DNA from 2 places in the Anaerocolumna chitinilytica genome. Region 2 is predicted to be linked to the other one. Evidence: a T-box and tRNA genes for the amino acid it is inferred to sense, from the RefSeq annotation. Region 2 holds a T-box; the other holds one or more tRNA genes.

Region 1 (6,684 bases), 1.0 Mb from region 2:
GCTGCGAATTGTACTTCCTATGTCACTTCCTATTCTTGCGACGCTTGTACTTTTGGTTGGCCTTGGTTATTGGAATGACTGGGTAAATGGTTTATACTATGTGAATAAAGATGAATTCTACAGCATTCAGGTTTTTCTAAATAAGATGCTTCAAAATATTGAAATGCTGAAAAAAGCCGCTGCAGCAGGTGCTGCCGCAGCACCCATGCCCTCTACCTCAATCCGTATGGCAGTAGCAGTTATTGGTGCTGTTCCGGTTCTTATTGTATATCCATTCTTCCAACGGTATTTTGTTAAGGGAATTGTTGTAGGTGCTGTGAAAGGCTGAGGATACCAAATGATGAGCTGCGGCTTAAGATTAAAAAGCCTTATTAGAAAGAACATCTGAATAGTTAATGAAATAGAAGGAGAGGCATAGATATGAGTTTTCCAAAGAATTTTCTCTGGGGTGCAGCTGCGGCAGCCTATCAGATTGAAGGTGGTGCATCAGAGGATGGCAGAGGACCCTCAATATGGGATGTTTACTGTCATGATAAGACCATTGACCCCAAAACAGGACGCAGCAATATTGATAACGGCGATACAGGGGATATAGCCTGCGACCACTATCACCGATACAAAGAAGATGTCGCCTTGATGAAGGAAATCGGATTAAAGGCTTACCGTTTATCGATCAGCTGGACACGTATATTGCCGGAGGGTAAGGGAAAAATCAACGAAAAAGGTCTGGAATTTTATGATAATCTGGTAGATGAACTTCTAGAAGCGGGTATTGAGCCTTATATTACCTTGTTTCATTGGGATTATCCTCAGGCACTCATGAAGTTAGGGGGGTGGTCCAATCCTGAAAGCGTTGATTGGTTTGTGGAATATGTAAAGATTGTGATTAATCGTCTTTCCGACCGTGTCACCCACTGGATAACCTTTAATGAACCCCAGTGCCATATAATAATCGGACATCTTTTAGGGGAATGTGCCCCGAAGTTAAAGCTTACCTACGAGGAAGTATTCCAGGCAATGCATCATTTGTTTTTAGCTCATGGAAAAGCAGTGCAGACCATACGAAAGTATACAAGAAAACCTTGTAAAGTAGGATATGCCCCTTGTGCCAGCGATGTATACCCGGTGACGGACAGCGAGGAAGATGTGGAGGCAGCAAGGAAAGCGGCTTTTGACGCTTCCGAAAGACATTTATGGAATACCAGCTGGTGGATAGATCCTGTAATTCTGGGAAAATATCCGGAAGAAGGGGTTAAGGCATTTGCAGAGCATTTTCCGAAAGCACTTTTAAAAAAGGAAGACCTAGAACAAATCTGTCAGCCTCTGGACTTTTTGGGGATTAACCTATATCGGGGAATTGGTATTCGGAGTTCAGAGGAAGGCTATGTGCGTGCAGATAATAAAATTGGCTATGACCGTACTGCCTTTAAATGGCCGGTTACTCCAAAGATTCTCCGTTATATGCCCAAATTTCTTTATGAAAGATATAAGATGCCAATCATTATAACCGAAAATGGACTCTCCATGGCTGACTGGGTAAGCCTTGATGGTAAGGTGCATGACCCGCAGCGGATAGATTTTATGAACCGCTACCTTTTGGAATTATCCAAAACCATAGAGGAAGGTATACCTGTAAACGGATATTTTGCCTGGTCTATTATGGATAACTTTGAGTGGTCACAGGGGTATGGAGAACGATTTGGTTTAATTCATGTTGATTTTGAAACACAACTCCGTACATTAAAAGATTCTGCTTATTGGTATCATAATATAATTACAACAAATGGAGAGTGCCTGCAAGGATTGTAAGATTTATGCTTTTGTGGTATAATATACGGTACACTATAAAAATATGTACTGGGAGATGATTTCATGGATGAGCATAATGATCGAAAAGAAATGAATGAACTTGCATGCAGGCATGAAGGAGCACTAATCCCATCCGGTAAAAGGGAAATAACAGGCAGTATTAATCCGGACACCTGCAGAGCACTGATAAGAGAGGCAATTGACAGCCTGAATTATTCTTATACGCCTTATTCAGGATTTAAAGTAGGAGCTGCCTTATTAAGCAAAAGTCATAAAATTTATAAGGGCTGCAATATTGAAAATGCTTCTTTTACACCTACTAATTGTGCGGAGAGAACAGCCTTCTTTAAGGCAGTCAGTGAGGGTGAGAAAGAATTTTTAGCGATAGCAATTGTAGGCGGCAAGGATGGTATCCTGTCAGATTATTGTTCTCCCTGTGGAGTATGCAGGCAGGTGATGATGGAATTTTGCAATCCGAAGAATTTTCTAATTATCCTTGCGAAATCAGAGTTTGATTATTGGATTTATACACTGGAGGAACTTCTGCCTTTGGGATTTGGACCTTCTAATTTAAATGCATAGTACAAGAACCTAAGTACCTTGGCAATGGTTGAAATTGCCAGGGTATTTTTTTAATTTATTATAAAAAATATGTCGATAAATGATGAAAATAAACTTGACTATTTATTTTCATATCACTACAATAATTAAAAAATGTTTTAGCGGAGGGGCAGGAAATTATGAGAGGTAAAAGCAAAAAGAAGAGTTTGGGAACAAAAGGCCGAATGATATTTATTCTTATTCCAGTAGTGGCATTATCCATAGCAGGCCTATTGATAATTACCTTTATGACGGCCAGAAATATTATTCTGGACTATGGTAGCAATATTGTTAAATATCAGGCGGAAGCCAATGTAAAAGAGGTTGAACTCTGGTCAGGACAGATTGTCAGCAGCTTAACAGAAATAAAGAATACACTTGATTTTAAGCAAATGGATGATGCGGAAACGGTAAGTTATCTGGCTACAACAAAGGACAGGAATCCAAATGTGCCTTTAGGGGTATATATAGGGTCAAGTGATAATAAATTGCTGAACTCATTTGATTTTACCCCCGGTGCTGATTATGTGGTAGCAGACAGGGATTGGTATAAGGAAGGGGAACAAAGGGATAATTTTGCTTTTGGAGCACCTTACACAGATGCCAATACCGGAGAGTACTGTATTACGGCTTCGGCAAAATTGGCCTCTAAAGACGGAATTACAAGAGTAGCAGCTGCAGATGTATACTTAAGCGAAATTACAAAGGAAGTAGCAGGAATGAAGGTGCTTCATTCCGGAGCTTCCATGTTGATCGATAAAACAGAAGGTGTAATACTTGGGTATAAGGACAAGGATTTGATCTCAAAGAAACTGGATGCCGGTTCAGATAACGCGCTGGTAGCCGGAATAGCGAAGGAACTGGCAAAAAGCAGTAAGAGTGTCTTTACCTTAAAGGATAAGAATGAATCCTATCTTGGCAATATCACAGCGATAGAAGGAACCAGTTGGGTTCTGGCTTCTTATGTACCAAGAAGCGAAGTGCTCTCAGCCATTAACCAACTTATCATAATAGTGGTAATCGGCTCAATTATGGCAATTTTACTGATAGCGTTCATAATAGAAAGAGTACTCCATTTTGTTATTGTACCAATTAAGAAGGTTACCGGTACCCTCGAAGAGATTACCAAAGGTAATTTTGGAATACAGGTAGAAGTAAAGGGAACGAATGAAGTTGCGGTAATGACGGAAGGACTGCAGAAATTTATCGGTACTATGGTGCTTATCATACAGCAATTTAATGAACTGATAAATAAGTTGAATGACCAGGCGGAAAGCAGCAGTGAAGCCGCCGAGAACCTGACAAATACAGCAAAGGTTCAATCCAGCTCCATGAAGGAGCTGAATCTGACGGTGGATGAACTGGCAAAGTCCATTGGAGAAGTGGCAGAAAGTGCATCCTCTCTGGCACTGGTAGTATCAAAAGCAGATTCCATCAGCAGTGATGCCGGAAGAAAGATGAAACAGACTGTAACATTATCAGAAGAAGGCAAGCAAAAGATTGATAAAGTCAATCTGTATGTACAGGATGTTGAAAAAGTTATATATAATCTGGAAGAAGCCGTAGGTGATGTTGGGAAGTCTACAAAGGAAATTAACGAAATTGTGCATCTGATTGGTGAAATAGCAACCCAGACCAACCTTTTATCTTTAAATGCTGCTATTGAAGCTGCAAGAGCCGGTGAAGCAGGAAGAGGTTTTGCCGTGGTAGCCGAGGAAATCAGAAAGTTAGCAGAGACAAGCTCTGAAGCAGTAAACAGGATATCCGGTAATATCGGAAGGATTAATGTACTTGTAGATGGAACCATCCAAAAAACCCAGGAAAGTGTAGTAAGTATTAAAAACAGCTCCGATTTGATCAAAGAGACCAGTTCGGCCTTTGAAGATATCTATAAAGCAGTTAGTGAAACAGATACCCTTGTAATGGAGTTAGGGGAAAGTGTAAAAGAGGTGGATCAGGTAGCGGTATCTGTTGCAGCAATTACCCAGGAGCAATCCGCAGGAGCGGAAGAGATACTGGCAACTTCTGCAGAACTTTTGTCAGCTGCCAATGAAGTGGCTGCTGTCAGTGAAACAGTGGGTGAAGATGCTTCGAATCTTGCGCTTACTGCCGCTGATTTGGAGAATAAGCTGCAATTTTTCAAACTTTCGGAACAAAACCAATAAAAAACACTTGACAAAAAAGCATTTCATAAATATAATATAAAAGTACCTGTTGAGAGACAAGTACTTAATGGGATCTTAGCTCAGCTGGGAGAGCATCTGCCTTACAAGCAGAGGGTCATAGGTTCGAGCCCTATAGGTCCCATTTTTATGAAATAGCAAAGAAAAGTTTTATTTGTTTTAAAACCCAATGTATTTGCTTATATATGGCGAAGTAGCTCAGTTGGCTAGAGCATGCGGTTCATACCCGCAGTGTCGGCGGTTCAAATCCGTCCTTCGCTATTAGAAAGATTGTCTTACCGACAGTCTTTTTTTGTAATATAAATTTTTATAAAAGGAGTGGTGGCGGTTCTGCAATAGGAGTACCGCCGGTGATATAGATGAGAATAGGTTCAGGATATGACGTGCATAAGCTGGTAGAAGGCCGGGAATTAATTATCGGAGGAGTTACAATTCCTTATGAGAAAGGGTTGCTTGGGCATTCTGACGCAGATGTGTTAACCCATGCCATCATGGACAGTCTGCTCGGTGCGGCAGCTCTGGGAGACATTGGGCAACATTTCCCGGATACGGATGAGAAATACAAGGGAGCCTCCAGCCTGGTCTTGCTGGAAAGAGTAAAGCAACTTTTAGAAGAGAATTTTTATCTGGTTGAGAATATCGATGCTACTATAATAGCCCAGAAGCCCAAAATGGCGCCTTTTATACCGACTATGAGAGAGAATATCGCACGAGTGCTAGGAATAGAATTGAATCAGATTAATATAAAGGCAACCACGGAAGAAGGGCTTGGATTTACAGGAGAAGGACTTGGAATATCTGCTAATTCCGTTTGCCTTTTAACAAGTGCTGCCGATTACCGATATGATGACCGCAGCTATTCTTATCCGGAAAAGGCAGGCGGCTGCTCCGGCTGCAGCGGCTGTTCTATCAAAAATAACGGATAAAAGACCGGCTTTTTACAGTAGAAAAGGAAGGTGACAAGATACAGTATGGAATATGTGATATATACTTCTCTGGAGGAAGCTAAGGAAAATGGAAAAGAAAATGTCAGAGAGGATGTGTACCAGCTCTGGCAGGATTGTTTTGGAGATACGGAGGCTTATACGGATTTTTACTTTCAGTGGGTAGTTCCCTACAACCGTATTTTTACATTATACAAGGAAGATAAACTGTGTTCCATGCTGCATCTTAACCCTTATACTCTGGTTCTTAAGGGAAGAGAAGTTAAGGCGGATTATATTGTAGGCGTTGCTACCAGACAGGATGAGAGAAAAAAAGGGTACATGGGGTTATTGTTAGACAGAGCTTTTCAGTGTATGTACGAAGAAGAGAAGCCTCTTTCGTATCTTATGCCGGCTGCGGATGCTATCTATTATCCATACGATTTTCGTAAAGTATACCTTATCAGGAAATGGGTAGCAGAGATGAAAGAAACTGCCCAGGCACTAAATTCATGGGATACCGGCAGTAAGATATTAGAACTTACTGCTTCAGACAGTAATAACCGTAAGCTGCTGGCGGAATTTACAGAACGTATACTAAAAGAAAATTATGATATCTATGCGATAAGAAGCCGTAAGTATTATGAGAAGCTTCTAGAAGAGATGCGAAGTACAGGCGGAGGCATTTCTCTGGTATTTAAGGGAGATACTATAATAGGGTATGCAGCATACATGTTAGATGATGGCTTTAATTTGGAAGAATGCATTTATGAGCCTGCTTACAAAAAGGAAGTGCTCACAGAGCTGTACCGAAAATTCTCATCTTATCTGAAAGAAAAGAATACTGGCTTTGAACCTTCTATTATGGTAAGAATTATTAATCTGAAAGCCTTTTTAAATTGCTTAAATGCCAATAAGGATATCCATTTGGTAATAGAAGCTGTGGATGAGAGAATTGCAGACAATAACGGTGTATTCTGTATTGTGGTTGAGAAAGATAAGACTTGGGTTACAAAGACAACAACTGAGCTTCCTATGATTAAGGGGGATATTGCTGCACTTGCTATGTTGTTTTTCGGAAAGCTGAAGAAAGAAGAAATAATAGAATTGATTCTTTCAGAGGATAAAGAAAATATATTGGCTGTACTTACAGAGCTTCGGCTTGGCGA
Region 2 (6,684 bases):
CCGATACTTACAAAATATAAAATCGGATTTTTCCTGGAATGGAGACTGGCTGACACTCATAAGGAAGAAAATTTTGACAAGGTCGACTATTGGATTGATGCCAATGTCAGTAATGAGCTGAAAATAATAGACCGTGGTACTTTCCGCCGGGCATATTCCACAATATCCAGAGAGCCCTTTCGAATGGAACCTTATTTTGATAAGAGTGTCTGGGGAGGCCAGTGGATGAAGGAAACCTTTGAGTTAGAGCCGGAAGCGGATAATTACGGCTGGTCCTTCGATGGTGTCCCGGAAGAGAATAGTGTAAGATTTTGCTTTGGTAAAAATTCAGTTACATTTCCTGCTATGAATTTAGTCAGGTTGTATCCGGTGGAACTGCTTGGCAGCCGGGTTTATGAAACATTTGGAGCAGAGTTTCCAATTCGATTTGATATGCTGGATACCTTTGAGGGAGGAAACCTTTCTCTTCAAGTACATCCCACCCTTGATTATATAAAAAATACCTTCGGGATGAGCTACACCCAGGATGAAAGCTATTATATTCTGGATGCAACGGAGGACAGCTGTGTCTACATCGGTCTAAAGGAGGGTGTTGACAGGGAGGCAATGCTTGCGGAGCTTAAGGCAGCCAACCGCGGGGAACTACTATTTGATACGGAAAAGTATATAAACCGCATACCTGTAAAGAAGCATGATCATATATTAATCCCGGCCGGTACCGTTCATTGCTCCGGAAAGGATACACAGGTACTGGAAATAAGTGCGACTCCTTATATATTTACTTTTAAGTTATGGGATTGGGGGCACATAGGATTGGATGGACTTCCAAGACCGGTGCATATAGAACATGGAAGTAAAAATATTCAATGGAACCGGGATACCGGCTGGGTTATGAGTAATTTAATCCATCAGGAAAAACTATTGACCGATACCGGCAGGTGTATTATTGAAAGAACCGGTCTTCATGAGTATGAATTCATTGAGACTCTCAGGTATACTCTTAGCGGTGAAGTTGAGATATCACTGAAAGGTTCCGTGGCAGTGCTTAATCTTATAGAAGGTAAAGAAGCATGGCTAAAGAGTAAAAATGGGGAATGGACGCCAAAGAAAATTCATTATTGCGAGACCTTCATCGTTCCGGCCGGAGCAGAAGAATTTGTGCTGGAAGCATTGGAAGGAGAAAAAATAAAAGTTATCGTCGCAACGGTAAGATAGCACAAAAAAGCAGGGATAATAACTTCTCTGCTTTTTTTATACCAGCTTACAGGGAAAACAGAGTTGACAAAATTTAACCAGGGTGTTATGCTAAAACTCAATTGATGTATGATGTCAAACTTAATTGACTATACTATATCTTATATCAAAAGGCTGTGAAAAGAAGAGTAGATAATATTTTGCGCGGACAGAGAGCCCTTGAATTGCTGAGAGAGGGTCACGGAAAGGTTATTGAAGATGGTCTTGGAGCTTCGCACCGAATGGGAGACCTTTAGGCTGCGACGGGAGCACCCGTTATCATGACAACCTGTACGAACTATAAGAAGAGAACCGCTTATGGGAAGATTAGCAGGAAAGAGGGTCCGCCAGGGCTGAATTAAAGTGGTACCACGGGAGCATGTTCTCGTCTTTATATAAGAAGACGGGGGCTTTTTTTATTTTAGGAAGGAAAGGCAAAGCTTCTGTTTCATAAACAAACTTAGAATAATCTAATTGTAATAGGAGGCATATTTATGTGTAATTGCAAAAAACCTTATTATATCACGACTGCCATTGCTTATACCTCAGGTAAACCCCATATTGGTAATACCTATGAGATTGTATTAGCTGACAGTATCGCAAGATTTAAAAGGCAACAGGGATTAGATGTATTTTTCCAGACCGGAACGGATGAACACGGTCAAAAAATTGAGAATAAGGCAGCGGCAGCAGGTATAACACCGAAGGAATTTGTAGACGGTGTAGCCGGACAGATTAAGGATATCTGGGATTTAATGAATACTTCTTACGATAAATTTATCCGTACTACCGATACTTATCATGAAGAGCAGGTTCAGAAAATCTTTCAGAAACTCTATGAGAAAGGTGATATCTACAAAGGTTTTTACGAGGGATTATATTGTACGCCCTGTGAATCCTTCTTTACACCATCACAGCTTGTAGACGGAAAATGTCCGGACTGCGGAGGCGAGGTACAGCCTGCCAAAGAAGAGGCTTACTTCTTAAAGTTAAGCAACTATACGGACAGACTGATTGAGCATATCAAGACACATCCCGAATTTATACAGCCGGAGAGCCGAAAGAACGAAATGATGAATAATTTCCTGCTTCCCGGACTCCAGGACCTTTGTGTATCCAGAACCTCTTTCAAATGGGGTATTCCGGTAAGCTTTGATACAAAGCATGTAGTTTATGTATGGCTGGATGCGCTGAGCAACTATATTACCGGATTGGGTTATGATACAGATGGTAATCACGGCGAATTATATAAAAAATACTGGCCGGCAGACCTTCACCTTATCGGAAAGGATATCTTAAGATTCCATACAATTTACTGGCCTATTATGTTGATGGCTCTTGATATACCTCTGCCCAAGCAGGTATTTGGTCATCCCTGGCTGCTGCAGGGAGAAGGCAAGATGAGCAAATCCAAGGGCAATGTTCTCTATGCCGATGAACTGGTATCTTATTTTGGTGTTGATGCAGTAAGATATTTCGTGCTTCATGAGATGCCCTTTGACAATGATGGTGTCATTACCTGGGAGCTGATGGTAGAAAGAATGAATTCCGACCTTGCCAATACTCTTGGAAATCTTGTAAACAGAACCATATCCATGTCTAATAAATATTTTGAAGGAATTGTCAGAAATGCAGGAGTTAAGGAACCCGTAGATGCAGAATTAGAGGAGCTGGCAGTTAAGACCTGTGATAAGGTAGTTGCTAAGATGGAGCAGCTAAGAGTAGCAGATGCACTGACTGAAATCTTTACCCTCTTTAAGAGATGCAATAAATATATTGATGAAACCATGCCTTGGGCCTTAGCAAAGGAAGAGGATAAAAAGGAAAGACTTGAAACTGTCCTTTATAATCTGGTAGAGAGCATTACAATCGGTGCCAGTCTCTTAAAGGCTTTTATGCCGGAAACCTCAGACAAAATTCTTGCCCAGTTAAATACAGAACTTAGAGATATTGAGAACCTGAAGACCTATGGCTTATATCCTAACGGCAATCAAGTTACCAAAACTCCTGAAATATTATTTGCAAGACTGGATATGAAAGAGGTACTGGAGAAGGTTGAAGCTACAAAAGCAGCCGAAAAAGTAGCTGAAAACATTGAAAAAGATGCAGAGAAAGAGGGAGCTGCAAATGAAGCAGCAGCGGTTATTGACCTTCCTGCCAAAGAAGAAATTACTTATGATGATTTTGCTAAAATGCAGTTTCAGGTAGGTGAGATCATTGCTTGTGAAGAAGTTCCAAAGTCCAAGAAACTTCTTTGCTCCCAGGTGAAAATCGGAAGCCAGGTAAAACAGATTGTATCCGGAATTAAGGCATATTACACACCGGAGCAAATGGTCGGAAAGAAGGTTATGGTATTAGTTAACCTAAAGCCTGCGAAACTTGCCGGAATATTATCAGAAGGAATGTTGCTATGTGCGGAGGACGAGAACGGTGACCTTGCACTTATGATACCGGAAAAGAATATGACACCCGGAGCTGAGATCTGTTAACTTAAAAGAACCCCCTGTATAAACTAATGTACCGGCCTCCAAGCGTTAGAATTTGATCTAACTTTGGGGGGCCGGTACACTTTTATACAGGGGGTTATTTATTAAGAATTATTTCGTTAAGGAATCCCGGAGCAGCTTAATAAAGATACCTCCAAGTACGGAACGGTTCTGGAAGCCTATTTGACGTCCGGTTACGGTATCATACCAATCGGTGAAGGGAACCCGGCTGTTGGTTTCACTAAGAGAACGCCAAAGAGAATCAATAATAGTATCAAAAAGTTCTTTGGAGTTACAAAGAGTGGCTACCCATACCATCCAGTCTGATTTTGTGTAGGTATTTCTTGAATCCAGGGGAAGACCGTACTGGTTCATTTGTGTTAAATAATAGGCGGCTTCTTTCACTGGGATTTCTTTTGAAAAGACATTCAGTCCGAGTATTTCATCCCATACCATATTATATTTCATACTCCAGGTTCCTGCGGTGCCAAAGGTCAGCTTGTAGTGATCCTCTTCTGCACTCTTTGATTCCCATTCTGCGGCCATTTCTCTGGCAATTCCAAGGTATTCAGCAGCCAGATCAGTTTTTCCAAGCATTTCACTCATTCTGGAGAAGGCAGCGAGAGCAACGATCGCCTTTATGGAGAGATTGGCATTATGTGCCAGATGTCCGGCAAAGTCGTCTGTACATAGCTGGTTCTCAGGGTCCAGACCATTTTCTTTAAGATAATCTGCCCATTTGCAGAGAAGTTCCCAATTCTTAGAAGCAAAATCTGCATTCCCATCCTGGACACTGACTGTTGCAGCCATAATCAGCATATTACCGCATTCTTCCACCGGCATCTGATATTTGTGCAGAAGCTTTCCGTCTTCCAGACCATAGACCTGGCCATTGGCTTTCGGATAGCAGCCCACATCGTGAGGAGCGAATTCAAAAGGCCAGGCTTCGGATGCCGCATATTTAAAGATAGGACGCATCATGCCCTTAACCAGCTCTGTGTTGTATAACAGGAATAGCGGAATAGAAGGGTAACTTACATCTACTGTTGCCATACAGCCATTGCTGAAATTTTCTTTGGATAGAAATAAGACATTGCCATCTGGATCTGCTACGAGCTTATGTGCTGCAATTGCTTGTCTGTAAGCTAAGGATAACAGCTCATAATATTTCTCACCGCCTGCGGCGATAGCATCCGTCTTTAATGTATTATTAAAGGTATCACACTTTTTAAGTACTTCCTGAAAACTTAGAACACTGCATTCTAACATTTCATTGAAAGAAGAGAAGGAACGTGTCCAGTATCCGGTCAATTTTTCATGAAAGTATTCTACGGAGTAGATGTCATTATACGCTAATACCAGATAAGAAGAAGCCTCTCTTTCCGGTGTAATACTGCCTAAATCAAGCATACTTGCAAGTACCGGCCATGTATTCGATACAGAGACCGCGTCTTTTAATACCTCACCTTCGGCGATGGTACCCTCTGTGATAAAAGTCTTCCTTAAATCAGCGTTACCGGTGCAAACGACGGAACCGGCAGCTTTTGCTACAGCCAGATTTACGGAACCCCAGTCGATACGCAAATCATCGCCAACACGGTTTAAGACCTTCTGTTCAGCGTTCTGAGCATATACGCAGGAAATATCATGAAAATCATTGTGTCCCAGTGATACTTCCTGCTTGGTGTTATTTATACACCATTCAGCGGTTATATCAAAATAGATACGGACCTGATGAGCTTTTCCGTCCACGGAAGCAGCGCTAAAGGATATGTAGGAAGCGGGTCTTGCTAACAGATCAAGATCATCCATCAGAAGAGGAGTTATAAAGCTGGCAGTTAATTCGATGCCGCCGTCAGTAAAGGTATAGATTGTGGAAAGCGGTTTGATTTCCAGCTTTGTTTGACTCATGGCAGGGCAATCCGGATAATCGGGCTTACCAGCGCTTGGAGAGAGCTTTCCGGCAAATATATAAGGATTGCCGTCTACTAGTACAATTCCGGTCATGGAGTTTTTCGCTCCTGTCCAGTGACGGGTATAATCTCCGTTTAGTCTGTCGGACATAGACCAAACATTAAAATAGGGATCCACTGTAACCAATGGAATAGCGGGTGCTCTGAACTGGGTATTCATAATATCCTCCTTTAAATAACTAATAAGTTAATAATATAACTAAAATGTAAATAAATTATAAAAAACATAATTTAGATTGTCAATAGAAATTTTAGTAAAGATAATATATATTAGGCATTAAGTTAATTTCTTTATTTAAGTCTAAATAAATTATTTTTAATAAGTTTTCTTGACTAGTTAACTCATTGGTTATACAATAGAGCATAAAGTTATGTTGGAAAGGATATAGCCAATTTTATGAAAATAGATGTAAATACAGATAATATCAAGTTTTTTGAAGCGCTTTCTTCGGTGACTCGCATACGTATAATAGAAATGTTATCCAATGAGCCAAAGAATGTAAAAGAGATTGCAGAGGCCCTTAACATGTCATCAGCAATTGTGACCAGACATATTCAACAGCTGGAAGATGCGGGTATAGTAAAGTGCAGAAATTCCTCCGGCATCCGTGGCATCCAGAAAATTTGCAGTCTTGACATGGACCAGGCAGTGCTGTTCTTTCAGCAGAAAGAAAAGCAGGAGAGTGCCATCAGACATTCAATACCTGTGGGACAGTACCACGCTTACAACATCACTCCTACCTGTGGATTATCATCGGATTCGAAGATTATCGGTTATCTTGATGACCCAAGATACTTTGCTGATCCGGAGCATATAAAAGCCAATATAATTTGGTTTGGCAGCGGTTGGGTTGAGTACCGTATACCGAATTACATGCTGGGGAACCAGGAGGTACAGTACATCGAGATATCCTTGGAGATCTGTTCGGAAGCACCGGGATATAATGAAAATTGGCCTTCGGATATCAGCTTCTCTCTCAATGGAATTGAAG

What was found. A T-box is a leader RNA that pairs with one kind of tRNA and senses whether it is charged. The one in region 2 lies ahead of metG (methionine--tRNA ligase), so its partner is inferred to be a tRNA-Met.
Region 1: it has a tRNA-Met gene. The T-box ahead of metG (methionine--tRNA ligase) is inferred to sense a tRNA for this amino acid. The anticodon was not compared.

What each region holds. Positions count from the first base shown of each region.
Region 1 is NZ_AP023368.1:4,507,433-4,514,116, reverse strand. It holds gene bsdcttw_RS19710 (carbohydrate ABC transporter permease) at 1-328, shown strand, start outside; gene bsdcttw_RS19705 (GH1 family beta-glucosidase) at 421-1,809, shown strand; gene bsdcttw_RS19700 (cytidine deaminase) at 1,873-2,391, shown strand; gene bsdcttw_RS19695 (methyl-accepting chemotaxis protein) at 2,550-4,574, shown strand; tRNA gene bsdcttw_RS19690 (tRNA-Val) at 4,644-4,716, shown strand; tRNA gene bsdcttw_RS19685 (tRNA-Met) at 4,780-4,853, shown strand; gene ispF (2-C-methyl-D-erythritol 2,4-cyclodiphosphate synthase) at 4,952-5,518, shown strand; gene bsdcttw_RS19675 (GNAT family N-acetyltransferase) at 5,564-6,684, shown strand, end outside.
Region 2 is NZ_AP023368.1:5,546,575-5,553,258, reverse strand. It holds gene bsdcttw_RS24540 (class I mannose-6-phosphate isomerase) at 1-1,215, shown strand, start outside; T-box leader at 1,362-1,629, shown strand; gene metG (methionine--tRNA ligase) at 1,728-3,722, shown strand; gene bsdcttw_RS24530 (glutaminase family protein) at 3,831-5,852, opposite strand; gene bsdcttw_RS24525 (ArsR/SmtB family transcription factor) at 6,090-6,684, shown strand, end outside.